Microscilla marina ATCC 23134: one gene and its partner. Each later gene encodes a partner of the first gene's protein in a complex. Links are inferred from orthologs where the notes say so. Each region holds a gene or a part of one and is shown in the gene's direction. Other genes may lie near its edges. The genes, in order: mfd and uvrA.

What was found.
Region 2: the proteins of mfd (region 1) and uvrA are in contact, whole or in part, in a crystal structure (PDB 4DFC), measured with the Escherichia coli proteins. The link is inferred for Microscilla marina ATCC 23134 from one-to-one orthologs.

Annotation. Positions count from the first base shown.
Region 1 is NZ_AAWS01000028.1:36,976-52,413, reverse strand. What follows is about bases 9,918-13,856. They hold mfd (transcription-repair coupling factor), read left to right. Parts: upstream 9,918-10,242; coding sequence 10,243-13,656; downstream 13,657-13,856. Other genes in these bases: gldJ (gliding motility lipoprotein GldJ), read left to right, coding at 13,793-13,856; M23134_RS22890 (hypothetical protein), read right to left, coding at 9,918-10,043. Also shown: M23134_RS22935 (SPASM domain-containing protein), read right to left, coding at 1-570; M23134_RS22930 (hypothetical protein), read right to left, coding at 645-1,364; M23134_RS22925 (transporter), read right to left, coding at 1,528-2,412; M23134_RS38735 (DM13 domain-containing protein), read right to left, coding at 2,446-3,363; M23134_RS22915 (CbrC family protein), read right to left, coding at 3,484-4,044; M23134_RS38730 (hypothetical protein), read right to left, coding at 4,255-4,851; M23134_RS22905 (serine hydrolase domain-containing protein), read right to left, coding at 4,930-6,672; M23134_RS41310 (hypothetical protein), read right to left, coding at 6,708-6,884; M23134_RS22900 (histidine kinase), read left to right, coding at 7,030-8,727; M23134_RS22895 (LytR/AlgR family response regulator transcription factor), read left to right, coding at 8,736-9,425; more of M23134_RS22890, read right to left, coding at 9,501-9,917; more of gldJ, read left to right, coding at 13,857-15,181. UniProt on the Escherichia coli protein: Couples transcription and DNA repair by recognizing RNA polymerase (RNAP) stalled at DNA lesions. Mediates ATP-dependent release of RNAP and its truncated transcript from the DNA, and recruitment of nucleotide excision repair machinery to the damaged site.
Region 2 is NZ_AAWS01000018.1:64,309-79,258, reverse strand. What follows is about bases 5,562-9,012. They hold uvrA (excinuclease ABC subunit UvrA), read left to right. Parts: upstream 5,562-5,935; coding sequence 5,936-8,812; downstream 8,813-9,012. Other genes in these bases: M23134_RS17890 (helix-turn-helix transcriptional regulator), read left to right, coding at 9,002-9,012. In the rest of the region: hisC (histidinol-phosphate transaminase), read left to right, coding at 1-20; bifunctional histidinol-phosphatase/imidazoleglycerol-phosphate dehydratase HisB, read left to right, coding at 288-1,409; M23134_RS17920 (SixA phosphatase family protein), read left to right, coding at 1,579-2,064; M23134_RS17915 (hypothetical protein), read left to right, coding at 2,115-2,456; M23134_RS17910 (hypothetical protein), read left to right, coding at 2,649-2,987; M23134_RS17905 (serine hydrolase domain-containing protein), read left to right, coding at 3,192-4,298; M23134_RS17900 (DUF6122 family protein), read left to right, coding at 4,850-5,176; more of M23134_RS17890, read left to right, coding at 9,013-9,691; M23134_RS17885 (alpha/beta fold hydrolase), read left to right, coding at 9,772-10,737; M23134_RS38400 (AraC family transcriptional regulator), read right to left, coding at 10,841-12,250; M23134_RS17875 (ADP-ribosylglycohydrolase family protein), read left to right, coding at 12,591-13,439; M23134_RS17870 (hypothetical protein), read right to left, coding at 13,456-14,016; M23134_RS17865 (formate--tetrahydrofolate ligase), read right to left, coding at 14,258-14,950. UniProt on the Escherichia coli protein: The UvrABC repair system catalyzes the recognition and processing of DNA lesions. UvrA is an ATPase and a DNA-binding protein. A damage recognition complex composed of 2 UvrA and 2 UvrB subunits scans DNA for abnormalities.

The DNA of each region.
Region 1 (15,438 bases):
CTTTGATTTAAGCTGCTTTTTCCAACGTATCAGGTTGCGGGTACCTTCCAATACTTTATCGAGCTTGCCGCCTATACGATACGACTGGTAGGTATCTTGTGTGGTGCCATCAATCGAGATAATGAGGCGATCTAACCCTGACTCTATCGTTTTGCGGGCATTTTTATCGTTGAGGTAGTGAGCATTGGTAGACGTAGCCGTGTAAATACCTTTGTCCGAAGCGTATTGAACCAAATCTAAGAACTGGGGGTGAAGATAGGGTTCTCCTTGAAAATAGAAAGTGAGGTAAAGCAAGGTTTTTTGTAACTCATCAATGGTTTGCTTGAATACTTCTTCTTGTAGCATACCAGTAGGGCGGGTAAAATTGCGTAAACCACTGGGGCACTCCGGGCAACGTAAGTTGCATGAAGTAGTGGGCTCAAAGGCAATGCTGATGGGCAACCCGGTGTGGCGAGGCTTTTTAGTAAGTTTAGAGAGATAAAAACTACCTACTACTTTAGCAGCGTTCCAGGCACGGGGCAAGGTAAGTTTAGAAACTAAGTTAAAACTATCGTTGAGGTTGCTAATCATTAGTGTATACAATGAGGTAAAATAGGGTAGCTACTCAGCCACCCTGTTCAGCAATAAAATTACTCGAAATAGTGTTAACTCCCCAATGGAATAAGTGATGTAACCACAAATTTAAGGTAAAAGTAGCCTGAGGCGTTTACCATAGGTACATCATCTATGGGTCGACTGGTATTAAAATTTTCGCTCCATTGGTTGTTAAAAGGCAGGGCATAGCCAGTTCTAAGCCCTACACGCACATCTAGCCTGGGGCTACGTCCAAACAAACCCTTGAATCCAGTACATTTATCTACCCCTACACCAAGCGAAGTTTTTACCGGAACGGTATATAGTAAACTGTAAGGGAAAATGGCAGGGTTGGGTTGGATAGCCCTTAACTCAAGTATTGAAATATGCGCTGCTGCAGTGAAAAAAAACTCCAGGCTTTTCTTTTTCAACACCAAGTATTGGTAGTTGCCTCCAAAGTTGTATTGACTCAGGTAAAAGTTATCCCCATTGTGCGCACGATGGCCGTAACCACCCAAGCCAAACAGGTGCTTGCGATACACCAGCGAAAAAGTAAACCCAACGTGCAGATCTATAGGGGCAAACGCGCGGTAACCTTCAGTCTGTAGCTCTTGATTAATTGCTTGTACCCCCAACGTATGTACACCTACCTGCAGTTGGGTTCCTATTTTCCAGTCGGGTGGTTTAGCCTTAAAAAACCTTCGGCTACTGTCGAGGTTTATCTGAGCATAGCCTTGCCCAGCCAGGCACAAGAAAAAAAAGCCAAGAATAGTTCTGTAGTGTTGTGTCATATAATATGGGTAAGTAAAATAGATGTATTGATTTAGAGAAGTTTACGAGAATCAATACCAGGGGTTAAGCTTTGCGAAAAGTATTATTGAAAGTAAAATAAAAAGCCCTGACAATGTGCCAGGGCTTTTGTGATCAACTTACTCTAATCGTGTAGTAACATTACTAAAACTGGAACAAAATTCCTGTATTATACACTGGTGCTTTCAACATGTTTTGTCCTGACACAATGCCTCCTACACTGGCATTGAAAGAGAGCTTTTGGGTAATTGCAAAAGCAAGCTTAGGGGTAATGGTAACATAGCGTACATTGTTAGAAAAAATATTTTCAGGAGTGGCAGAAGCTGCCCCATTATTGAGCGAATGTACCATATTTGCTTGTACCATTGCCAAAAACCGGTTGTATGCCCAGGCTACTCCAGCATTGGCACGTATTTCATCCGAAAAACTATTGGTACGGTTATTAAAACCCACCCCACCAGTGACATAAAAAGAGGAGATTTTGTAGCCTATATCAAGACCAATGATTTGGTTAAACTCGCCGTCACCCGTTTGTAATAACTGAGACTCTCCGCCTTGAACCGTACCTGTGGGTACACCTAATAACAAACTGCCGCTTAATACAAACGACTTGCGATTGATCAGTCCATATTTTACACCCACGGTCATGTCGCCAATTGTACTTACCTGATCGCCTGTTTGTACTCTCTGGCTACTCCGAAAACGCACTGCATTGCGGGTAGCTCTTACAAACAAAGGAGCCTGTAGGCTTATTTCCAGGTGACTACCCAAACCCAACCTACCACTTAGCTCTGTAGAATAAAACCCCGCAGTGGTCATGTCTGTGGTAGTGCCTTCAGCTGAGTAAAACTGTTGGGCATAAATGGCTGTTTGGCTCAACTGCACATACCCATGTCCTTTGGGGGCTATCCAAACATCATTGAGTAAAGGGCTAACAGTATTGGTCGCTCGTGACTCAGAAGTGGTTTGTGCCTGAGCACCTACAGCGATACCCAGAGTTAATAAAAATAATAAATATATCTTGTTCATGAGTAGTTTACTATAGAATGGATAAACAACAATTTATTTGAGCTCAGCAGCGCCAAAAGTCACACCGAAAGGCTTGCAATACACCAACACGTATTTATATTGGTCAAGGGTAACTCCAGAAACCTGATAAGTATCGCCTCCAGAGGTTTTACGAAGTGGGGCAACTTCTAACCCTCCAGTAGTACTATTGCTTAGATATACATGTAAGCCTGGACCTGCTGACGAGGAAAAGTTACTGGCTAACACAATCTCCAAGGTGTTGTTAGCGGCTATTTTAAGTGTTACCCTACCCGACACATTGTAGTTGCCAAGCCCGCTAAACTCACCATTGAGCTCGCTTCCTGTACCTACAGTCAGTTCAAAGTTTTGGCTGTTGACACCATTAGTTGTGGCAGTAATCATCACAGAACCATTCGTTACTCCCGTCACTACACCGTTAGCGTCTACAGTGGCAATGGAGGGATCGTTACTACTCCAGGTATAGTTAGCTACGGTAAGGTTGGCACCATTGATATTTTGAGCAGTGGCAGTTAACTGTAAGGTGTTACCCACAGCTACATTGTTGGCGGGTGCCGTAATATTTACCATCGCTACAGCAGTCAGGCTATTCACCACGGTAATAATTAATTCATTACTGGTTACCCCCTCCTTTACGGCGGTTATTTTAGTTTGCCCCGCCCCTGTTGCGGTCACTGTTCCGTTGGCATCAATGGTAGCCACTTCAGAGTTGGTGTTTGTCCAAGCCACTTCACCTTCAAATTTATCATCAAAAGGATTTTGCAATATGGCGGTCACCTGACTGGTTTGGTTGGCAAGTAAAGCAGTTTTACTGGCAGTAATCTCAATAGATTTGATGCTGTCTTCTTTTACGTCTTCGCCTACACAACCAGGCAAAAAAAGCGTGCTTACAAAAAGCAGCAACCAATTATAAAGGGTTAATTTTTGAGTCATTGTTCATCAATAGTTTTATGTTTTATATAAAAATAGCGAATTACAATGAAGTAAAGTGTCAGGCAGGTTACATTTTATAAAAAAAGTTGAGGAGCTAAAAGGTGTTGGGTAAGTTATGCCCTAATTGGCATCTATAGTTAGCCTATGTTTATTACATTTGACACAGCGAAACAGGTATCCTTGAATATCTCCAGGCTTTGTTAATAAACCTTGTAATTCTGTCTGAGATATATTCCACCTGCTTTGAATGTCGCTTAAATCTGGCATTAATTCTTCCTGAAGGTGAGCAATTTCTTTCCAACCTACATAATCAATGATGGCACAAGGTTCGTTGCAGTGGCTAAGCCAGACTTCTTGTTGCCACCCTCTGTATCCAGGGGTTCTTTCCAGTAGCTCATCTATTACATCTGAGGCATAGTTAATAGTATGGGGAGTAGACGGGTCAGGCGATATTCCTTCTATCGCTAAATAGTCTTGCAAAGTACCTTGAAACCTTTGGGCTGCACTTCCATCTTTAATACACCAAGGACAAATGCCTCTGACTTGTGCTGTAGTGTAAAAAGGGCCTGTATAAACATAGGCTCGCTCTTGCTGACACACGGGGCAATGTGTTCTCTCTTTTTTGATTACCCCTAACCTTACCGGGTCAGGGTTGTATTTGAAAACGGGTAAATCACACATATTTAATTTTTTTAATCTTAGAAACCCTGACAGGGGCAAGCCTTAAGCGACAAGTCGCAAGTCCTTAGATACCAATGCCCCGCAAGCGGGATGTCGGCATAAGGCAAACCCTGTTTAATTACAACTCGTCACAGCAAGCTGCTATGGGTTCGGTTCACAGGTAGCTAATAATTCATAGCATACTCATTTTCAACTAGTTATAAATAACAACTATTTTTCCAGAAAGTAAATATTGGGATTATCTACTTGCTTGATTACCTCTAAAAACTCTGAAGGGGTCAAAAACTTTTGAAAAAACTCTTCCAAAGTACCTTCCTTTTTTATCTCCCAAAAATAAGTTTCATGATCTGTACTATACACCATGGGGTTATGGGGGCTTTTGTCAGACAAACAGATAAAATAATGATTAGGGAAACCATCTGTATTGCCAATAAACATAAACTCCAGCACCGCATCGTCAATAAACACCCTCACTTCTGCTTCTTCAATATCCCACTCCTCGTAGTCTTTGGTTCCTTTGGTAAAAGGAGTAAAAAGGGTATGCTCAAAACGAATATTTGTGTAACAAGTATTGGCAGGTGAGTAAAAATGCTGTACTGCATTTTTAAAAAATAGTGCCTGATGGTGTTCAAACAATTGCTTGTTTGTAGTTTTGAACTTTTCCAATTCATCACAAAAAGAATAAAAATCCTTGATAATGAGTGGCACAGGAAAATGAATACTTTGAATGTTGTCTTGTAGAGTTTTGCCCTGAAAATGAAACGTACCACCTAAAGCAGTGATACGTTCTCTAATGCTTTGGTTCATGTGTATTTAAATATTAGCAAAGGTGTAAAAAAGATATATAATACAGCCCATCTTTGCCAAAAAAAGCCTCGGATTAATTCATCGTTTTGCCTTCATCAATGCCGGAATCACATAACGAGGCATAATCTCGTCGCGGTATTTCAACCACAAACGTCCTTGTCCATAATTACCCGCATTAATTACCGTAACCAAGTCAAGTTTTGGAACCACAAAAATGAGTTGTCCACCATTGCCTGCGGCATAAAAGCAGCGAAATTTTTCACCCTCTACTTCAAAACGATGAATCCACCAATTATATCCATAGTTTTTATAGCTTGCATTGTGCATGGTAGCTTTGCCTTGGGTAGCTTGCTGTACCCATTTTTCCGAAATAACCCGTTTGCCTTTCCACACCCCTTTATTCGCAAACAATTGACCAAACTTGGCAAGGTCACGGGGACGCATATGAATGCCTCCTCCCAGGTAGCCGTTGCCCATAGGAGTCATGTTCATGGTATATTTTTTAATACCCAATGGTTCAAACAAATAGGTTTGTAAAAACTCATAACTGGGTTTGCGCGATACATTAGAGACTATTTGCCCCAGCAAATTCACCCCTCCTGTACAGTACACGGCTTTTTTACCTGGTTCACGTTTCATAGGCAAGTCAAGTGTAAACTTCACCCAATCAGGCTGGGCGTTTTGCTCTTGCATGCGGTCTTCGTGCCCTGGCGATTCGTAGTTGTCGTCGTTGCAGGCAAGCCCTGATGACATAGACATCAGGTCGCGGATTCGAATACGTTTTTTGCGGTCGCCTACATGTTTGATTGAACCTTTATATTCAGGAAAAAACGTGAGTATTTTTTGGTCTACATTGCTCAATAAACCTTGATCAAGCGCCAAGCCTACCATCGTTGATGCCAAACTTTTACCTGCCGATCGGGTGTCGTGGTACTGGTCGCGGTGGTGTCCGTAAAAATATTCTTCTAACAAGAGCTTATTGTTTTGCATAATAAGTATGCTATGCAGGTAGATATATTTTTGAGTCAGAATTTTTTCCATGAGCGCCTTAATTTTGCCCATGTCTGCTCCTTGCTTTTCCAACGAAGCAGTTTGCCAACCATCATGCAATTGGGGAGGAGTTTGATAGGCATAGGTTTTTTGCCCCACACGAGGACGCACCAATATGTCCTTTTTAGTATCTACTTTGTGTAACACTTTGCCTGTCATTCCATGCACTCGAAACTTCACATGCAAAGTTTTGCCATCTTTTGCCAGCATTCCCTTAAACATAGGCTTGGTAGTATCTCTGCCATAAATGAGTACTTGCCTTTGTTTTTGTACAATCTCACGTATTCGGATAAAAATGCCTTGGTTTCGTTCGGGGTTATGAATAAATCCCTTAAAATTACCGCCTTTTTTTGGGCGAATGACTAAGTAAAAGGTCAATCGCTTCAACTGAACTTCACGCACTCCTTCCCAGCCACTATTTTTGGGGTGTAGCTCTACCGGGGCTACATAACCATACTGCCGCCAAAAGCCTTTGATTATTTTTTGTTGAGGGTTTTGCGCATCTCTGGCAAACTCCCCATCAAACTTTGCTTTTTTCCAACGAATGGTAAACTTCCCATGGCGATATTTTACCGGAATGTTTTTCGTACCTAACTGGGCTTTCCAGTTTTTTCCTTTGGGGTAAATGCGCAATTTTTTCACCAGCTCTCTAGGCTCTTTGAGTACCACCTTCCATACTCCTTTTGCACTGGGTATGGTGGGAGGTGTAGTTTGGGCCTGGCAAGCCAAAGCCGATAAAATAAGGAATGTAATGACTTGAATTGTTTTCATGAATATATGGTTTATGTATAAATGGTAAGCCATTTTTAGCGAATACGATTACTGTAGTACAAACGAATGCCAAACGTGAGCATCAGACTTGCCACAAACAACACCAGTAATACAGGTAGTTGTTGGGTTTGTTGTTGCCAATAAGCCCTGATTGCCAAACTTGCCCATAGCACAGTGAGTATTCCACAAAAAAACAATGATAATTTTTGCATTATGTACTTACGTTTACTCAAAAATAAGCTGTGCTACCTCACAAGCGAAAGTCTCTGTGACCAATGGCTATATAACTGGACAAACTGCTATGCATGTTCTGCTATAATCTACTAAATTGAACATTGTATATTTTTATATAAAATAATGTTTAAAACACAATTCAAAAGCAATGTATGGGCATTGTTAGCCTTTTCGTTGGCATTGGTAGGGCTCACAATATGGTCGGTTACTTCTGCACAAAACTTTTATGTATTTGACCTGCTATATGGCCAAGATGTAACCCCGATAAAACGTCTGGAACTCAAGAGCATTAATGAAGCATCGCCTTGGCAACAAAAAATTAATTTTCACCAAAAAAGCGGAACATACCTACTCAGAGGAGAAGTAGATTTAGCCAATGCTTCTGACAAGCATCTGGGCATGTTAGTAGTTTTGCAAGCTTCTTATAAACTCTATTGGGACGGGCAACTCATTGAAACAAATGGCGTTGTGGGTGATAGTAAAACCAGTGAAGTACCCGGAAAAATGAATAATACGGTGATTATTCCCCGTGCTTTGACTACCCAAGGCAAACATCAGGTATTGTTTCAGTTGTCAAACTACCACCGCTCATCTGCCAACAGCTTTCGTTTGTTACTGGTGGGCACTTATGATCAACTCACTCAGCGTCCGCTTATTTTTACCGCTATCTTGTACATTTTAGCAGGCAGTTTTTTTACCATTGCTATTTATTACTTGCTACTTTACCTCATTGCCTATCGGCAAGCGTCTTTGCTGGTGTTTGGCATGTTAAGCCTCTGTTTTTGTTTATTAACCTTGTTTGAACATAGCAAACCAATTTACCAATACCCCTACCCCTGGCACCTTACTCGCTTAATGATTATTGACGCCTTAAGTTATGCCATTAGTTACCTCATTGTTTTATTTTTTCTCTTACGTTTTCAACCACCCCGACAACCCCTCATTTTACTGGTGCTTACCTTGTTGCTGGTAAGCATGCACCAGCTCAACTTCAACCCAGAAGGTGTTTTTTATATGTACATATCGGCACTGTTCATTGCTTTGCTCATTATTATAAGGGCTATGTGGCAAAAGCAAAGGGGGAGCTTAGAAGCCTTTAGTGGCATCCTTGCGTGTTTTATTAGTCTCAACTACTACGATTTGACCTTGTTTCTGGGCTTTTTTGGACTGATTGTTTTTATGTTAATTTCCTTGAGTATTCAACTCAAAGCCCAACAGCAAACCGAAAAAAATGCCTTGCTTCGATCAAGTAGATTAGAGATAGAACTGCTTAAAAAACAGTTACAACCTCATTTTCTGATGAACACCCTTACTTCTGTCATTGGTTGGATAGAAGCCGAACCTGCTACCAGTGTAAAACTGATAGAAGCCCTGGCAGATGAGCTGAAAATTTTGCTTCAGATCGCTTCTGAAAAACTCATTACTTTATCGCAAGAGATTGCTTTATGCCAAGCACATATTGCTGTAATGCGTTACCGCAAAAATACAGTTTATACCCTGGAAGTACAGTATGAAAAAGAGGATGTAATGATTCCTCCTGCTATTTTTCATACGCTGCTCGAAAACGGCATCACCCACAGCGATGCTCATGCAGGAGGGTTGGTTTTTATGCTTAAGCAACAATTGCACGCCCAAGGCATTACTTATGTCTTTACTTCCAAACATCGTCAAAGTAAAAACGAAATCACCACTACAGGCACAAATGGCACTGGGCACCGTTACATCAAAGCCAGGTTAGACGAAAGTTTTTCGGGGCGGTGGGAGTTTTATTCAGAAAATACCCCAAATGGTTGGCAAGATGTCATTCACCTAAAAAAATAGCCAGACAAATGAAAATAGTAATCGTAGAAGACGAGTTTCCCATTTTACAGTTAATCAAAAAACACCTCAAAGACATCCTTGTTGGACAAATCACCCAAATCCATGAGTTTTCATCGCTTGATGCGGCACAACAATACCTAAAAATCAACTTGGTAGACTTATTATTACTTGACCTAAACCTGAATGGCAAAAATGGTTTTGACCTACTCACTCACCTGGTGGCAGAATCATTTCATACCATTGTTATTTCAGCCTATCAAGAGCGTGCTATAGAAGCCTTCGAGTACGGGGTACTTGACTTTGTCCCCAAACCGTTTAACCGGGACAGGCTACAAAAAGCCTTCGATCGTTTGCAACTAGCACAGGCAAATCATTTAAAATTTTTAGCCATCAAACACAGTGGGCGTATCCGTTTGGTACCTATAGAGGAGGTAATGTATGTACAAGGTGCAGGCAATTACTCTGAGGTGTTTCTTAAAAATGGCGAAAAAGTATTGCACGACAAGGCATTAGACAAATTACATCATTTATTACCCCCAAGCTTTGAGCGTATCCATAAGTCGTACCTTGCCCAAATGAACGAAGCCAAAGATATTTGTATTTATCAAGGAAGCAAGTATGAATTAGTCTTGACAGATGGTACCAGCTTGCCCATTGGTAGAACCAGGTATAAGTATTTAAAAGAAAAATGGGTTTAACTTTTTGCCAACCTAAGGCAGTAGTACGTTCTTGCATACTTTGTTTCACAAATATGATGGGTGAGCCAAAGAATATCAAAAATACAGAAAATGCTCAAGGTGGCCTAAGTACTCTTTAGACACAAGAGAGGCAGCATTTGCTAAAAAATGATCCTTGATTAACTCATCGTTTTTCTCTTCGTCTTCATCATCAGGCAAAGGATACTGGAGCGACACATTGATGAGTTCAATACAAAGTAAGAAAAAATGGCGCAAGGTGGGAGCAATTGCTAGAGGCTTGCGGGCTTCTATAGACGCAAAAATTTCGTTATGATGAGTGTGCGCAATGATAGGGTCGTCATTGAGGTGAGCAAAGACAAACTGCCCTGCTTCTAAATGTAAACCTTCTTGATACCTCTCCAAACGCTCAACAGCAACAAAGGCTATGTTATGAACAATCAGATGAAAGCCCCAAGCGTAGTTTTTGTATAAATACTCAAAGGTAGGCGACAGAATAATACCAGTACGCAAAGTGCCAACAGTATTTACTTTGGTAAGAGTGCCTACATAAGCATCAGGATGAGAGCTTAAGGTCTCATAGAGCTTTTGAAAAACATGAATGGTTTTTTGATCATACATTGGCAACGCTATTAATTTTGCATTAAAGTACAATTATAAGTTTAACTTTTTGCCATCAAAGTAGTTTAAAGTGGTGTCTCCAGGGTTAAAAATATTTTTTAGCCTGAGCAATGGAATTCATACTCTCACATTGATTTTGCATTTACCCTCATAGCTTGTGTATATTTGCAAAACTTTAATAGCACCTCAACAGATACTTATGAAGATCAGGGATTTTGTAGACCACTATACTAAAGACAGCCTCACCCAAATGCTCGCCCAATACCTCAGCTCCAGCACCCCCGAACGTGTTCAGGTCAAGGGACTGGTAGGAAGCCTGGACTCAGTAATGGCAAGTGCCACCTATAAAATTCATACTGAGGCAAACCAACGTATTAATCATATTTTGGTACTGCACGACCGAGACGAAGCCCTGTATTTTTACAATGACTTGCAAAACCTACTGGGCAAAAAAAATATTTGGTTTTTTCCTTCTTCTTACAAACGCCCTTACAAATTTATGGAGGTCGAAAATGCCAATATACTGGAGCGTGCCGAGGTACTCAACCGCATCAACCAACAAATAAGCAACCCTCAGGTAGTAAGTATTGATGCTGGCAAAGCCAATGAAGAAAACCCCACCAATCAGGAGGGGTTTATGATAGTAACCTACCCCAGCGCTTTAGTCGAAAAAGTAATCAATAAACGGTCTTTACTGGAAAATACATTTACCGCCGAAGTAGGCGAAAAAGTAGACATTGAGTTTCTTGCCGAAATACTACATACTTACGATTTTGATAAAACCGATTTTGTATACGAAGCTGGACAGTTTTCTATCCGGGGGGGGATTGTCGATATTTTTTCTTACTCAAACGACTATCCTTACCGTCTTGAGTTTTTTGACGATGAGCTGGAAAGTATTCGTTTGTTTGACCCTGAGAGCCAGCTTTCTATAGAGCAGGTAAGCCAAATAGCCATTATTCCCAATGTGCAAACCAAATTGGTGCAAGAAGTTCGTGAGTCGTTTCTCAACTTTGTGCCCAACAATACCAAGGTATGGCTCAAGGACTATGATGCTACAATGGATGTTATCCGAAAGAGTTTCACGAAAGTGGCAAACAATTTTAAAGAGATTCTGGAAAAAAGCGGCAATACTCAAGTCATCAATGACCCTGACGTGCTGTTTGAAACACAGGCCTCTTTCGAGGAAAAGCTACTAGAGTTTACCACAGTTGAATTTGGTAAGCGGTTTCACTTTAAGTCAGACAAACGCCTGGTACAAGAGGCAAAGCCCCAACCTTCGTTTAATAAAGACTTTGCGCTCCTCATTGACGACCTCAAAGAGCGGCAAAGTCAAGGCTACGCTAACTTTATTGCTGCCGACTCGTTGCGCCAAGTAGAACGCCTTCACGTAATATTTGACGAGCTTGACCCAAATATAAGTTTTGAAGCCCTGGGAGTATCCCTTCGCGAAGGTTTTGTGGATCATGTCAACCGTTTTGTGTGTTATACTGATCACCAGATTTTCGAACGTTTTCATAGGTATAGGGCAGGCAAACGTCACTCCAAGTCAAAGGCACTCACTATGAAGGCGCTTAAGGCACTTAACCCTGGTGACTATGTGACCCATGTAGACTATGGAGTAGGCAGGTTTGCCGGGCTTGAAAAGGTAGAAGCCAATGGCAAAGTACAAGAGGCGGTTCGCCTGGTATACCGCGACGATGACCTACTATACGTGAGTATTCACTCATTGCATAAAATCAGCAAATACTCAGGCAAAGATTCTGCTCCTCCAAAAGTACACAAGCTAGGTTCGCCTGAATGGGAAACCAAGAAGAAACGGGTAAAAAAACGAGTTCTCGACATTGCCGAAGATTTGATAGAACTATATGCCAAACGTAAATCTGCCCCAGGTTTTGCTTTTAGTCAAGACAGCTTCCTCCAGGCAGAGCTGGAGTCTTCTTTTATATATGAAGATACCCCCGACCAGGCAAAAGCCACCGCTGATGTGAAAGCTGACATGGAGCAAAATAGTCCTATGGATCGTTTGGTTTGTGGTGATGTTGGTTTTGGTAAAACCGAAGTGGCTATTCGAGCAGCGTTTAAGGCAGTATATGATGGCAAACAGGTGGCAATATTGGTACCTACTACCATTCTCGCCCTGCAACATTACAAAACCTTTAAAAACCGACTGGAAAAATTCCCCTGTAATATAGAGTATATCAACCGTTTTAAAACCAGTAAGCAAATCAAAGCAACCCTGAAAGAAGTAAACGAAGGCAAAGTAGATATCTTGATTGGGACTCATCGTATTGTAAATAAAGATGTCCAGTTTAAAGACCTTGGGCTGCTGGTGATAGATGAAGAGCAAAAATTTGGGGTAAAAACCAAAGAACGCCTGAAAGAAATGCGAGTAAATGTAGATGTACTTACACTTACGGCTACGCCTATTCCCCGTACCCTACATTTTTCACTAATGGGTGCCCGTGACTTGTCTATTATCCAAACCCCACCGCTCAACCGCCAACCGGTGACTACCGAACAACATACCTTTAACGATGAGGTTATTCGAGACGCCATCAGCTTTGAGCTACGCCGAGGCGGACAAGTGTTTTTTGTACATAACAGAGTCAAAGATATTATATCAATAGCCAATAATGTACTTAAGCTAGTACCTGATGCCCACGTGGGGGTTGCTCACGGGCAAATGGAGGGACCTAAGCTAGAGAAAACTATGATGAAATTCATCGAGGGCGAATATGATGTGTTAATTTCTACCAATATTATAGAAGCCGGACTGGATGTACCCAACGCCAACACCATTATTATAGACATGGCGCATACCTTTGGGCTTGCCGACTTGCACCAAATGCGGGGAAGAGTGGGGCGCTCTAACCGTAAAGCCTATTGTTATCTGCTTGCGCCTGCGTCTACTTTACTCAATGTAGAGTCACGTAGAAGGTTGTCAGCTTTGGAGGAGTTCTCTGACTTGGGCGATGGTTTTAAAATTGCTATGCGTGATTTGGATATCAGAGGCGCAGGTAATTTGTTAGGTGCCGAGCAAAGCGGTTTTATTAGTGACCTAGGGTTTGAAATGTACCACAAAGTATTAGATGAGGCAATTCAAGAACTTAAAGAAACCAAATTTAGGGAGTTATTTGAAAGTGAACTTGCTATCAAGGAAATCAAAACGGACTGTGTGATAGAAACCGATTTGGCCATTTTAATTCCTGAAAACTATGTTACAAACATCACTGAAAGGCTTAGTTTGTATACTACCCTTGATAACATTAAAGAAACAGAAGAGCTCAATAAGTTTAAAATCTCGGTTCAGGACAGGTTTGGCAACCCACCATCAGAGGTAAACGATTTGATAGAAACTGTCAAGCTAAGGTGGGAAGCAGAACGTTTGGGGATGACCAAACTTACGCTTAAAAATGGGGCAATGAAAGGCTATTTTAACTCTGAAAATGACGACTATTTTAAGTCTGATACCTTTGGCAAAATCATCCGGTATTTGCAGCAAAACCCTCAAAAAACACGCTTAAAGGAACATAAGCAAAAACCAATTATTATATTTGCCGAGGTAAATTCAATTCAGCAAGCGATCTCTATACTATCCTCTATAAAATAGCGTTGATAAGGGGAGTAAAAAACAAAAAATACAAAAACTTTCACCAAAGGATATACGTTGAATTTGGCATAATAAGTGTACTTTTGTATTTATACGCTTTAAATTTTCTATCAATAAATTTAAGTTTAAACAGGTTATGAATAATAAAATGCAGCTCTTTAAGCAATTTTGTCTGTTTGCAGTTTGCTCTACGATGCTGACCTCTTGTTTTTTGTTTAACCGGGAACCCAAAGGCTTACAAAACAGTAAGAACGTTCACCGGAAGAACCAAAAGAGTATGGTAACGGGAGTAAAGTATAACGTAGAAGCAGGTGAAAAAGGCTCTGAGTATAGCTTCAAAGTATCAGAGTACGAGGGACAACCCGATGCTCCTAATATGGTGTTTATTGAAGGAGGGCGCTTCACCCTTGGTTCTTCTGAAGAAGATATTATGTTTTCTCACGATAACGTAGAAAGAACCGCCAGTATTCAGTCTTTCTTTATGGACCAAACCGAAGTGGCCAATATCCACTGGTTAGAATATATGGCATATTATGAAAACCCAGACAACTCATCTCGTCTCCCTCCCGGTTTTACTGACCTAAAAACATACAGAGATCAGGTTTTGCTTCCTGATACTACTGTTTGGGCAAGTGAACTCGCCTATAACGACTCTTACGTAGCCAACTATCTACGTTATCCTGGTTTCCGTTTCTTTCCTGTAGTAGGTATTTCCTGGGTACAGGCACAAGACTTTTGTCGCTGGCGTACAATGGTTGTAAACGAGAACCTGGCACTACAGGCAGAAAAGTCTGGTAAAATCGAATCTGTACCTGACTTTGCCAATGGCGAAAAATTACCTTTGGAGTCTGGTGTAGTTGTACCTGATTTCCGTTTACCAACTGAAGCTGAGTGGGAATATGCTGCTAAAGCTTTAATTGGAACTCAATATAATGACGAAAACCAATCTAACGGACGTATTTATCCCTGGGATGGTCACTCTGTAAGAAACCCTTACGATACTAAGAAGTACCCAATGGGTTATATGCTTGCCAACTTTAAGCGTGGTCGTGGTGACTATGCTGGTATTGCTGGTAAACTAAATGATGGTGCTTTGATCACTGAATATGTATTTGCTTACCCTCCTAACGACTATGGTTTGTACAATATGGCAGGTAATGTAAGTGAATGGGTAGAGGATGTATATCGTCCAAACTCTTTCCGTGATGTAGATGATTTGAACCCTGTTCGTCGTCAACGACTTGATAGTACTAAGCTTAACCCTGATACCTCTAAGAGTGTATACAGCGATGATAAAAAGCCTTATAACCCTGCCAACTCACAAGGAAACACTACTTTGAACTCATTAGTAAATGATGATGTTCGTGTATACAAAGGTGCTTCTTGGAAAGATGTGGCTTACTGGTGTTCTCCTGGTACTCGTCGTTTCTTAGATAAAAATGGTCGTACTGCTGCTATCGGTTTCCGTTGCGCAATGATTATGGCTGGTGAAAGAGACGGAGAAACTCGTAGAAAAAATAAATAATATTACTGAATATACTTTTGTTAAAAAAAGGGTAGTCAATTTGATTGACTACCCTTTTTTTTATTAGAATAATATCAAAAAGCAATGTAAGCCTTGGATACCAATGCATATAAGTACAATTGGGATATAAGAACTTACTTTATTTATATTATCAAGATAGAACTAAATATGCCTAATGAGTAGGTGTCACAGCCATATGAATGAGTTACTCTTACTTGTAGCACCGATATACATCGGTATCTAAGGACTTATAGCTA
Region 2 (14,950 bases), on another replicon or contig:
AGAGTTGGGAGCTTTTGTAGCCTCAAGCCTATAGGTTTGCAAGCCTGTTAATTTTTAATTGCAGCAAAACACAGGTTTTGAACGCTTACAGTTTGGGCGATCTTTATATAACAAAAGCCATGGCGACTAATTAAAGGCTACAGTGAACCACAGACTTCTATCTACCGATTTTATAAACCACTAATAATCAGTGATTTATAAAATCGGCAACAGGCTTGCAAACTAGCCTAAAGCTAAAGGCTAATAGCTTTAGGCTGTAGAAATTATCAACTCTAAACTAAAATATTATGAAAAAACGTGTACTTTTTATAGATCGTGACGGGACGCTTATTGTAGAGCCTCCGGTTGATTATCAGGTAGATTCGCTCGAAAAACTAGAGATGTATCCCAAGGTAATCAGAAATATGTATCAAATAGCCCAGGAGCTGGATTATGAGCTGGTGATGGTGACCAATCAGGACGGGCTGGGTACGGATAGTTTTCCGGAAGATACCTTCTGGCCAGCCCACAACAAAATGCTCAAAACCCTGGAACAAGAGGGAATTGTGTTTGATGAAATATTGATCGACCGCACTTTTGAGGAAGAGAATGCCCCTACCCGCAAGCCGCGCACCGGGCTAATGACAAAATACATTGATAACCCTGCCTATGACCTTGCCAACTCGTTTGTGCTGGGCGACCGCCTAAGCGATATGCAATTGGCTCAAAACCTGGGTTGCCAGGGAATTTTGCTGCAGCCAACACTAGCCGCACACGATTTGCCTGTGGTGCTTACTACCATTGACTGGGACAAAATTACGGTATTTTTGACGGAGGCAAACCGCGCTGCCCAAGGGCGTACTGCCACTGTGCAACGTGCTACCAAAGAAACTGACATTGCTATAGCGCTCAACCTGGACGGGAGCGGCAAAAAAGCCATGGATACGGGCATTGGTTTTTTTGATCACATGCTGGATCAATTGGCGCACCACGGCAAACTTGATTTGAGCGTAAAGGTAAAGGGCGACTTGCACATAGACGAACACCATACTATAGAGGATGTCGCCATTGCTTTGGGCGAAGCCTTTAAAATAGCCTTGGGCAACAAAAAAGGCATTGAACGCTATGGTTTTTTTAACCTGGTGATGGACGAATGCCTGGCACAAGTTGCCTTGGATTTTTCGGGGAGAAATTGGTTGGTGTGGCAACCTATGTTTAAACGCGAACGAGTGGGTGGTATGCCTACCGAAATGTTTGAACATTTCTTTAAATCGCTCAGCGACCACGCCCAATGCAATATTCACGTAAGGTGTGAGGGCAACAACGAGCACCACATGATAGAGGCTATATTCAAGGCGTTTGCCCGTGCGGTAAAGGCTGCCAAACAAATTACTGGGGTTGAGATTCCAAGTACTAAAGGGGTGATTTAGCCAAGGGGCTGTTAGAGACACATCACATTAAGTCTTGCCACAAGCGGGGGTAATTCATTCATTCTTACATAATTACCCCTACTTGTTGGTTATATTTAATGCGGTCTTTGCGCTCAGTATTTGAAATCACGCTAAATAATTAGTTTTTTTGCACAAATAGTAAAACGCAATGAAAAAAAACCTCTTACTTTTACGCCACGCCGAAGCGGTGGCCTACGCTGCTGGCAAAACCGATCATCAGCGTCCATTGACCCCACGTGGCACCCAACAAGCCTACACTATGAGTGAACTGCTCCATACCCAGGGTTTTGTGCCTGACCTGGTGTACTCCAGCAACGCCCAAAGAACCACCTCTACTGCCGAAATTTTTGCTCAAAAATTGAATTATCCCACTAAAAACATCATATTTGATCCGTCTATTTATGAAACCACGCTAGAGGTAATGCTGGACGCAATTAATAAAACAGCCCCCCAACACCAAAACGTGCTAATGATAGGGCACAATCCTACCATTAGTTACCTCACCGAATACCTCACGGGGCAGTCGGTAGCCGGCCTGCCTAACTGTGGCGTTGCTTCGATTATGTTTGAAGTGGCCGAGTGGGCACACGTGTCTGCCGATACTGGAGTTTTGGCCTGGCTAAAACATCCATAAAATTTGCCTTCATTGTCACGAAAAAAATTATATTTACAAAAATATAGTATATGCTCTTTATTATTATTGCTCTTTTGGTATTTATTACCCAATCGTTGTTTGCTGCCTGGTGGTGGATAGCTGTAGTAGCTTTTGTAGCTGCTGTACTGGTGGGGCGGTCTAACCTCGAAGCATTTTTATCGGGTTTTTTTGGGGTTGCCTGTGTATGGGTGGCGCGCGCATACTTTATCAACCAGGCAAACGATGGCTTACTCTCTGGCAAAATAGCACAGTTTTTTGCTTTGCCTTCCGGCGATTGGTTGCTTATAGTAACTGGGGTAATCGGAGGCTTGGTAGGAGCATTTGCTGCCTGGACAGGCTACAGTTTAAAGGCAATATGGAGCAAAAAATAAAGAAGTTTTTTTTTGATTTGTTTTAATAAATTTAGCTACTTTTGCGCCACATGTTGTAAATATGGAGGCAGGTAAATGAGGGTTTTTTGAGCATTTTCAAACAAAAACACTCTACAACCTGATAGAAATTACACAGGCATAGTCCTGGATATACTTATATAAATACGTGGTTTGCATAAAATCAGAATGACAATGACTTTTACTAAAAAAATTTATCATTTAATTATTATCTCGTTCATGTTCTCTTTAGTGTCTTGCGGATACGGCAAATACAATGCGTCGTCATCGGTGCCTGACCAAAAAGTAGACTACGACAACAACAGAGTATACGGTGACGGAAAAGATGCCAAGGCACGCCAAACCAAACAAACTTACCCTACCCCTGAAGACGCAGGTGATAGAGTAAACAAAATAAAAGACAAATTATACGGTAAGCCTAAAGCTGCTAAAACCGAGGAAACCAACACGGTTGACTCTACTGAGCAAATCAAAGCCGACTCTACCCAGGCAGATAGCAGCAAAGCCAACTAAGCCAACTGCTAAACTTACGCAACCTCTGCACAGGTTCGTTTGATTTCTAAAAATATTGCGATGCTGCCAAAATAATTTTTGGCAGCATTCTTTTTATATATGGCTGTTTGTTGTTTTTGTTAGCCACTCAAAATATCTGATTGCCTAAAGCGTTTTTTGGGGCAACCCACCCACGGCACCCAAAGTATATACAACCCTCAATTTATGAACATCATCAGGTTATACATGGTACTTTTTTCTGCACTGATCCTGCCCGCTGCCTGTAAGTCAGACAAGTCACCCCAAACCCCACCCACTACTGAAAAGATTTACCTGAGCGAAATAGCCGGAAGAGCAGACTCACTGCTTCACTACTTGCACAAAAACCGAAACTTTAACGGCAATGTGCTGATTAACCACAATGGGCTCAAAATTTTGGAAAAAAGCTACGGTTATGCCGACTTCAGAAACCAAGCCCCGCTTAAGAGCCAGTCTAGCTTCAGACTTTCTTCGGTAAGCAAACAGTTTACTGCTATGGCCATCATGATGCTTAAAGAAGCGGGCAAACTCTCGTATAACGATACTGTAGACAAGCACCTTCGAGGGTTTCCCTACCCTCATATTACCATTCGTCACTTGCTCACTCATACTTCAGGCTTGCCCAACTATGGCGAATACTTTGCTCAGGTAGTGCTACGCTCTAAATACAAGTTTACCTACCCCACCAATCGCGACATTTTGCTCTGGTTGATCAATGAACAACCCAAACCCTATTTTAAATGTGGCGAAAGCTGGCTATATACCAATACCGGATATGTACTGTTGGCGTTGATCATAGAGAAGGTGTCGCGGCAATCGTACCCCAACTACCTTCAGGAACGCATCTTCAATCGCCTCGACATGCGCAACAGCGAAGTGTTTGACTACCAACACAAGTTACCTTACAGGGTGTATGGCTTCAGAAACAACAAAAAATTGTATGATGACCACTTGTTCAACCGCATTTATGGCGATGGTGGCATATACGCTTCAGCGGCAGATTTGTATAAGTGGGACCAGGCACTGCGCACCAACCGACTGGTAAAAAGAACGACCCTCAAAGAAGCTTTTTCGCCTACTAAATATTACAATAATATGTTCAGCAAAAACTATGGATTTGGCTGGCACATCGATAAAGACGGACAAACGGTGTATCATTCGGGAAGCAGTGGGGGGTTTCGCAGCATTATCTTGCGCAACTTGCACCAAAACAACTGCGTAATTTTACTCTCTAACAACCAGGATGGCAGGTATGAAAACATTGCGCGGGTCATTTATGGTTGGCTGGATTGATTGTCCATAGCTTCTACAGCCGCAAGCTTTTAGCGACAAGTCCTTAGATGCCGATGCATATCGGTGCTTCAAGTTTGAGGCTGCTCTTCAAGCAACTTACCGATTTCATAGAATACTGATTTTTAGCGGTTTATCAAATCGGTAGATGGAAGTCGATGGTCCAATGCTGGCGTAGCTCCGCTGAGCTCGGTTCCTTAACAAAGCTTTTAGCTTTAGCCTGTCACAGATGGCTCACGCATCTGTTTTTTTAATGCTTAAACAGCATTGGTTGATAGCCTCTACAGCCGCAAGCTTTTAGAGACAAGTCCTTAGATGCCGAGGCATATCGGTGCTTCAAGTTTGAGGCTGCTCTACAAGCAACTTACCGATTTTATAGGACGTTGATTTTTAGCGGTTTATCAAATCGGTAGATGGAAGTCCATTGGGGCTATGCTAAACTTGAGACAACATAAACACCTTATTATAAACACTTTATCATCAAACTATTTAAGTATTAATTTAGCTATGATCACTGCGTATTAGTGCATACTGGTAACCCCAAACAAACTGTAATGTTTTTACTTAAACCCTTGGTTCACTATAGCTTACACTTTTTGGCACCCGCCCTCATTGCCTGGGGCATTGCCCACACTCGCTGGTCTACCTTAGACTGGCGCAGTATATGGGGCATATTGCTTGCCACTATGTTGATAGATCTTGACCACCTGCTGGCTACACCTGTTTTTGACCCCACCCGTTGCAGCGTGGGTTTTCACCCATTGCATTCTTACACAGCTATAGTGGTATATAGCTGCTTGTTGCTGCCTCGCCGCACCCGCATTGTAGCGGTGGGTTTGCTGTTTCACATAGTAACTGATTGGTTGGATTGTTGGATATAGATTTTTAATTACGAATGGGTGAATTACGAATTGATTAATTACGAATTACGAATGAGGAAATTACGAATGGGCGCAAAGCGACCCTATGGTCTACGGACTACCAACTCCAGACTAATTTATGAATGGCTTCGCCCAATTCGTAATTAGCTTACGCAGAGCTCCCTTCGGTCGGTTCGTAAAGTCTAGTCCAGAGTTGGGAGTCGGTAGACCGTAGTCGCCTCGTGCCCATTAGGAATTTGAGAATTACGAATTACGAATTACGAATGAGGCGAAGCCATTCGTAATTTAGTCCGTAGACCGTAGTCGCGCTCATTAGCTAAAGCAGAGCTCCCTTCGGTCGGTTCGTAAAGTCTAGTCCAGAGTTAGTAGTCCGTAGACCATAGCATCGCCTTGCGCCCATTCGTAATTCGTAATTGAACAATTCGTAATTCGCTAAAGCAGAGCTCCCTTCGGTCGGTTCGTAATTGAACAATTCGTAATTGACTAACTCGTAATTCTCAAACTGATTCCGGACTAAACTACGAATGGCCTCGCCCAATTCGTAATTCGTAATTAAATCATTCGTAATTACTATTAGACTACCAACTCCGGACTAATACTTGCCTCTATTCACCTTCTACATAAAAATTGCTAAAAAAATGAACAATCCGGTTGGATTACTCATTTTATGTGTACACAATCGACAAAAAAACTGTAAGTTTGTAGTTGGTTAAAAATGCAATTGTACAAACCGGGAACTCCCCAAGCCTTGTAAATAAGATGGACACCCTTAATACTGAGACAACTACCAATAACGAAGCTCAAGACCTATCAACTGGTTATACTGATAACCTGGAGATTTTTGGCGCACGCGAACACAACCTCAAAGACATAGATGTTACTTTTCCCCGCAACGAACTGATCGTGGTGACCGGGGTAAGTGGCAGTGGTAAGTCATCGCTTGCCTTCGATACCATCTACGCCGAAGGGCAACGACGCTACATGGAGAGTTTTTCGGCGTATGCCCGTTCTTTTATCGGCGACATGGAACGCCCCGATGTAGACAAGATCAACGGCTTGAGTCCGGTCATTGCCATCGAACAAAAAACGACGTCACGCAACCCACGCTCTACAGTGGGCACTACCACCGAAATTTATGACTTTTTGCGTTTACTGTTTGCCCGCGCCGGAGAAGCTTTTTCTTACGTAACGGGTGAAAAAATGATCAAGCAGTCAGAAGATCAGATCATAGACCAAATCATTGCCAAATTTGAAGGACAAAAGGTATTATTGCTTGCTCCCGTGGTCAAAGGACGGAAGGGGCATTACCGCGAACTTTTTGTCCAAATACGCAAGGCTGGTTATGCCAAGGTGAGGGTAGATGGCAAAGTGCTCGACCTGGAGCCTAAAATGCAGGTAGACCGTTACAAAATTCACGATATAGAAGTAGTAGTCGACCGACTGGCCATCAAAGCAGAACAACGCATGCGCATTGCCCAATCGGTGGCCACTGCCCTAAAAGAAGGCAAAGGTTCGTTGATGCTACAGCTCCACGATAGCAACGACAAACCCATTCATTTTTCGCGCAACCTGGTATGCCCTACTTCGGGTATTTCGTATGACGAACCCGCCCCCAATGCCTTCTCGTTTAATTCGCCTTATGGGTACTGCCCCGACTGCAAGGGCTTGGGAGTAATAGAAGAGTTTACCGAAGAAACCCTGATGCCTGACAAATCGCTGAGCATTAGCCGGGGAGGGATTGCGCCTTTGGGCGAATACCGTGACACGTGGATGTTTAAGCAATTGGAAAAAATGCTCAAAAACCACAAGCTGAGCCTGAGCACTCCTATAGAAAAACTCCCCCAAGACCTGCTTGATGTTATTTTGAATGGCTCGGATGAACTCCTCAAAGTGTATTCGCCCAAATACAAGCGTACCTACGAGACCACCTTCGATGGCATCAAGACGTACATGAAAAAGAATTATGAAGAGGGCACCGAAAAGCTGCAAAGCTGGGCTAAAGACTTTGTCCAGATCAACACTTGCCCTACTTGCGAGGGTGCCCGCCTGAAAAAGGAGTCATTGCATTTTAAAATAGACGACCATAACATTTTTCAACTCAGCGAAATGGACATCAACCACCTGGGCGACTGGTTGGAAAACCTGGAAGAGCGATTGAGCAAAAAGCAAAACCAAATTGCCCACGAAATACTCAAAGAAATAAGAAAACGGGTAAGTCTATTGCTCAATATTGGGTTGGGTTACCTTACCCTCAACCGCTCATTGCGCACCCTGTCGGGAGGAGAAGCCCAACGCATTAGACTTGCTACCCAAATAGGTACTCAGTTGGTAGGTGTCCTGTATATTTTAGACGAGCCAAGCATTGGCTTGCACGCCCGCGACAATGTAAAACTGATTCAGTCACTACAAGAACTACGCGACCTGGGCAATACCATCATAGTGGTAGAGCACGACAAAGATATGATGATGGAAGCCGACCATATTCTGGACGTAGGGCCAGGGGCAGGTATTCACGGGGGCAAGGTGGTGGCGCAAGGCACGCCCCAAGAGATTATGCAGCAGCAAAGCATGACGGTAGACTACCTAAGCAACCGCAAAACCATTGAGGTACCCAAAAAACGACGCAAAGGCAACGGCAACCAATTGGTGCTAAAGGGAGCCACCGGGCACAACCTAAAAAATGTGACACTTAAGTTGCCTTTGGGCAAAATGGTGTGCATTACCGGGGTGAGTGGTAGTGGCAAGTCGAGCCTTATTCACGACACCCTCTACCCTATTCTCAATACCCACTTTTTCCGCGCCAAGCGCAAACCCCTTGCCTACAAAAAAATAGAAGGGCTTGAACACATAGACAAAGTAATAGAGGTAGATCAATCGCCGATTGGACGCACGCCCCGCTCAAACCCTGCCACTTATGTGGGATTTTTCTCCAACATCCGCGACTTGTTTACCCAATTGCCCGAAGCCAAGATAAGGGGCTATAAACCAGGACGTTTTTCGTTTAATGTAAAGGGTGGGCGCTGTGAAACTTGCCAAGGGGGAGGAATGAAGTTGGTAGAAATGGATTTTTTGCCCAATGTATACATCGAGTGTGAAACCTGCAAAGGCAAACGCTACAACCGTGAAACCCTAGAGATACGTTTCAAGAGCAAGTCTATTGCCGACATACTGGACATGACCGTAGAGCAAGCCGTAGGTTTTTTTGAACATCAGCCTTCTATCTTGCGTAAAATTAGTTTTTTGCAAGAAGTAGGGCTAGGCTACATTACCCTGGGGCAACAAGCCACTACCCTTTCGGGCGGCGAAGCCCAACGGATTAAACTTGCCAAGGAACTCTCGAAACGCGACACGGGTAAAACCTTGTACATTTTGGACGAACCCACCACGGGGCTACACTTCGAAGACATTCGCATCCTACTGCAAGTGTTGCAAAAACTGGTAGACAAAGGCAACACGGTACTCATTATCGAGCACAACCTGGATGTAATCAAGGTAGCTGACCACGTGGTAGACCTGGGACCCGATGGAGGCGAAAAAGGTGGTGAGATCATTTTTGAGGGTACCCCCGAACAACTCATCAAAAAGAAAAAAGGTTTTACGGGTAAGTATTTGAAGATGGAGATGAAGGGGGAGTGATAGCAGTTCTATTGCTATATGGTTTTATGGTGTGCAAAGTGAGGTCACCGCTGGTTTAAGTTTGAGCGCAGCGGTAACTTAAACCCAATGATTATGAACAGTTTGTGCTTGCGCTGCAAATTTGTATAGAGAATGTATATTGCTTCTAAAGAGCAGGAAAGGTTGCAAACGTCCGACAATCAAAAAAAAATGGAGTATAACGAAGTAAATAGATTATCTCGTTTAACCGCTATCTTAACTCAATTCCAGGCGAAGAGAGTTGTTACTGCTTCTGAATTATCCCAAAAATTTCAAGTGAGCAAAAGAACCATCTACCGGGATATAAAAGCATTGGAGAAAGCAGGCGTCCCTATTTTGACCGAAGAAGGGAAAGGGTATACACTCATGGAGGGTTACAGAATACCACCCGTTATGTTTACCGAAAAGCAAGCAAATGCCTTGATACTTGCAGAACAGTTGGTGTTGAAAAACAAGGATGCCTCCTTTGTAAAGGATTATTCGGAAGCAATTGATAAAATAAAATCAATTTTAAGATATAATCTCAAGGACAAAGCAAATTTATTGGCTAATAGAACTCAGTTTAACGAAGTCTTAGAGCAAGAAAGAAATAGCAACAATTTGTCAGATTTGCAAAATGCACTTACCAATTACAACCTGGTCAGGATGCAATATATCAATAAAGAGGGAGGCACAACCAACAGATTAATAGAGCCGTTTGCCATAGTGAATAGCGAAAACTGGTATTTGATTGCCTGGTGTCGTTTACGTAAGGAATTTCGCTTTTTTCGGTTAGACAGAATTCAAAAAATGGAAGTTCTATCAGAAAATTTTAAGCCTCACAACTTAACCTTACAAGAGTATTTTGATCAATACCATTAATTTTTGCTGACCCTTGACATAAGGTTGTCACCCGCCAGGTATACGTTTGCAGCATTGATTCACCTTTAAAATTTGTACAAATGACAAACGTAATAAACTCGGCATTTCACCCCATCAACTTTCCCAAGCCCACTCTTATTTCAGTCAACGGTATAGCACTCGAAGTTTTTGAAGCAGGCCGACAAAATGCAGGAAAGCCTATTGTACTCTGTCATGGCTGGCCAGAGCATGCCTTTTCCTGGCGTCATCAGGTACCCGCCCTTGTTGCAGCAGGTTACCAGGTCATCGTTCCAAACCAGCGGGGTTATGGCAATTCATCCTGTCCGACCGAAGTAACCGATTATGACCTAGAACACTTGACTGGTGACCTTGTGGCACTTCTCGATCACTACGGATACCAAGAGGCTACATTTATTGGCCATGATTGGGGGGCAATGGTTGTTTGGGGAATGACCTTATTGCATCCAAACCGCGTCAATAAAGTGATCAACCTGAGCTTGCCTTACCAGGAGCGCGGAGAAAAACCCTGGATCGAGTTCATGGAAGATGTACTGGGCAACGACTACTACTTTGTGCACTTCAATCGACAGCCAGGCATTGCAGACGCTGTACTAGAAGAAAATACGTCTCAATTCCTTCGCAACTTATACCGGAAGAATAAACCCCTCAGAGCTCCTCAGCCAGGCATGGAGATGATCAATCTTGCCAAAGCAAAAACACCGCTCGGTGAGCCCATCATGAATAACAGTGAACTGGCTGTTTTCGTCTCCGCCTTCGAAACTTCGGGGTTCACAGGCAGTATCAATTGGTACAGAAACCTTGACCGCAACTGGCAATTATTGGCAGATGTAGACCCTGTCATCCAACAACCCACACTCATGATCTATGGCAATCATGATTTGATTCCGAAGTTTGAAAGACTACCTGAGTTTGTACCTAAGGTAGAAGTTATTAGCCTGGATTGCGGTCATTGGATTCAACAAGAGCTTCCAGAAGAAACAAACCGAGCGATTTTGAAATGGCTGGAGCAACAGGAAGCCTCTTAACTACAGGTACAAATAATAAAAAACGGTACATCAGTTTGGGTTGATGTACCGTTTTTTTGTTTTTTCATTAAAAAGGGCATTTGGCAAATACCGCGATCGTTTTTTATGATTCAAGTATGCCTTTAATCTCGTTTATGAATTTGAATGATTCTTTTTCAATCTGTTCCGTTAAACACCTTCGATTACTAAAATCGGGTTCTTTCACAATGGTGTGGTCAACAATTGACAGACTGTCATTAATTGATTCTGCCAAATGATATTTGTCCCAATCACTGCCTTTAAATATTTCCCAGTATTTTTTTCGGATACTTTTGTTTTGACCAGATAAACAAATCGAAAAAAACAAATCTTGGTGATTTAATACAATAACAAATTTCAGTTTTTGTTTTTTCAACTCCTCAGTTGTGAATGAGAAATAAGAAAAATCAGGGTTTCCTTGATAAATATTTCCAAATTTAAAATTAACGTCGTATTCTTTATGTAAAAACCCTCTCAACTCTTTCATGTAACCTATCAGTTGATGGTAATCTAAATGTTTTTCACCTCGATTGTTTTGTTCTTTGTAATCTGAGAAATCTACCCTGTTTTTTCTCTCAAGTTTTAGGTTTCCTGTTCTTTCGAGTGGAATACAAATGTCTAATATGAATTTTTGATCGGGATGAGTTTTGTGGTCATTATGATACATTTCAAAATAGTCGCCATCTCTAAACTCATAACCATTTTCAATGACCCAGATGCACATATTTTTCCAGGCTGTTGGAATTTCGTCTGCCTTAATTTCAAAATGACCAACAGCATAAATGCCTTTCTTTAAGTTGATAGGTCTAATCTCTCCATCTGCATTTATGTCCTCACTAATGGTTATACACGTGCTGAATCTCAATTTTGAGGTTTGAGTAACGTTGGGGTTATCGTGATAAATGGTAATGGCTTTAAAATCCGAAGTGGCCAATACTCTTTTTTTAGCGCCCCATTCCATCAACCTTTGAAACATATTGCCAGCCTTGTCAAATTCTCCGATATGCATCACACCAGCAAGCTTTATTTCTTGTAGTTCTGTTATAACAATTTGTGCATTCATTTCAATCCATTTTTTAATATGATCAATGCTACAAATGTATTTCTCAGTTGTGAAAAACTCTATACCAATCTTGCGAAGTGTATTTTTTCCTTCTAATTTGAATCTTGTTGGGCTAATGCCATAATACTTTTTAAATGCTCTTGAAAAAGAACTTTCGCTATTAAATCCGTAGATATATGCAAGTTCTTTGATAGGCGTATCTGAACGTATCAATAAGATGGAGGCGATACGTTCTATTCGTTTTCTATTGACGTACTGATTCAGATTTTCTCCTACAATTGTCGAAAAAACTCTATGAAAGTGGTAAGGGGAATAATAGGCTTTTTTTGACAAAGACTCAAGTGACAAATCTGCTTCAAGATTCTTCTCAATAAAATCTAAAACAAAATTTACTCGTCTAATGTACTCTGTTCTTGCTTTATCGGCATTCATATTTTATTTTTAGAGCTGTACGAAGTCTTATAATTAACTGGTAATAAGTATTTTGTAAGATTAATGAGAGCAAAAATAAGGTCATTTTTAGTTTTAAAAGACGTTTTATACGCTCATGTTTGCTCTTCGTTAGGGCAACCACAGGGGTAGCCCCTACGAATTCACCCCTTGATTTATACGTAAATACCTGTATATCAAAGATTTTAAAACTTCGTACACGATTATTTCATTTTTATTAATGACACACCAGCTGATTTAGCTTTAAGCGTAGCGGTGACTTAAACAAATTTGTATAATAAGCCCAAGGTTTCGTTACACAATCACAAAATACAATACCCTCATGCTCATAGAACTTGCCATAGGCGACGCTTACGGGGCGGGCTTTGAATATGTAGACCGCCAAGAGGTGGTGCGCCACAACAATTTGAGCTACCGCCAACACCCCAAACATACGGGCACTTTGCCTGGAATGTATACTGACGATACCCAAATGAGTCTTGCCATAGCCGAGCTGATGCTATCGGGCGATGCGTGGACTCCATTGAATATTGCCCATAGATTTGTAGAGGTTTTTAAGCGCGACCCCAGAGAAGGTTACGCAGAAGGCTTTTACCATTTTTTGAGAAAAAATACGGGAGGTGGTGAAGAGTTTCTCGCCCACATCAACCCTACCAGCGACAAAAGCGGAGCCGCAATGCGGGCACCTGTCATTGGCTTACTTGCCGACAAACAAGAAGTACTCGAAAAAGCCGAAATACAGGCTGCTATCACTCATTGTACCAAAGACGGAATCAATGCTGCCCAAGCGTCAGCGCTGATTGTACACTTTTTTGCTTGGGAAGGTGGTAAAAAGCAAGACCTGGCCCCCTACCTAAAAGCCAACGTAAAAGGCGATTGGCTAAGCAGATGGACGGGCAAAGTACGTTCTAAAGGCTGGATGAGCGTACGGGCAGCCATTACTGCCATTGCCCAAGCCGATACTATGAGCAACTTGCTCAAAAACTGTATTGCTTATACGGGCGATGTAGACACCGTAGCCGCTATAGCATTGGCAGGGGCAAGTATGTGTAAAGAAATCAAACAAGACTTACCTTATTGGTTGTATGGCGATATGGAAAATGGTACTTATGGCAAGGCATACATCGAGACACTGGATGCCCAGTTGAAGGAGAAATACTTTAGCAATTGACCGCTAAATATGTCATTTACTTTTTCACCCAATTGCCCCCTTTTTCCGGGTCAAGCGCAGTTGACAGGTTTTGCAGCGCCGAACGTTTTTGGTGGCACATTACGGCTTTGAAGGCAAGTTTCTTATCTATTTTTTCTTGTTGGGTTTGGCGAGCATTGACATCATCAAAGCCTTTTTGCCACTGGGTAATTTGGGTAAAGTGCAAAGTAAGTTCGCTTCCTTGTCGCTGGTAAGTGCCCTTCCATACTTTTTGTTCTTCATAACCTTTGCCTTCGTCACCCACTGTCACATTGGTGTATACATACCTTACTACCTGTTGGGGCAAAAACACCAACACTGCCCTAAAAGTAGAGCGGTTGACCCCAGTACAAGGTTTTTTGCCCCAGATATACTCGCTGCCCTCCAGGTGGTTCAGCTTGTATTGGCTGGTATCGGGCGCTACTACCCTGCGCGACGATGCTGGAGGCTCTGGGTTCTTGTTTTTTACAGTTTGTTCGGGAGTAGAAGTACACTGCATAAGACACCCCAGGCTCCACACCATACATACAATCAATGCTATTTTTTTGAAGTAGCTCATTTTTTGGTTCCTTAGTTGTTTGGTTGGCTGGTACAACAAAACAGCGCATAATACTGCCTTTGTTACACAGTTTTATAAAATTTTGAATAGCCCACAATCATCTACATATTTTTAATTAATAAACACGTAACTCGCTGAAAAAAAAGATATTACATATTTTTTAGCGATCTATGAACTGAATCTACAACAAAGTTAACAGGGTGTACCTAACACCCTGTCAATACTGTGTATCAACCCAACCTTAGCTCAACCCTACAATATCGCCATTTACCAGGTCAATATTTTGCGCCTGTGGTGCCTTGGGCAAGCCTGGCATACGCATAATGTTACCCGCGATTACCACAATAAAACCAGCCCCGGCATTGATGACCATGTCTTCTACCGAAAACACAAAATCTTTGGGAACCCCTAAAGCCTTGGCGTCGTCAGAGAAAGAATATTGGGTTTTGGCAATGCATATAGGCAAATGCTCCAGGCCAAACTTCTTGATACGCTTAAGCATTGTGTGGGCTTTTTTGCCCAAACTCACCTCTTTGGCGCCATAAATTTTAGTGGCTACTTTCTCAATTTTAGTTTCTATGCTGTCTTCGTTTTCATAGGTAAGCTGCAAAGGTTTGGAAGGGTTTTTCTCTATAGTATCTATTACGGCTTGCGCCAAAGGTGTGGCACCCTCTCCCCCTTTGATAAAACCATTGTTAATGGCAAACGTAGCCCCTCGCTCTTCGCTCCATTGACGCATATAGTCCATTTCTTCGTCGGTGTCAAAACCATATTGGTTAAACCCAATCACTACCGATTGCCCAAAACCTTGTACATTGGCAATGTGCTTTTCGAGATTCGCCAGCCCCGTCTTGAGTCCTTCGAGGTGAGGTTTCGATATATCACTTTTGTCTACTCCACCGTGCAACTTCAAGGCTTGTGAAGTCACTACAAT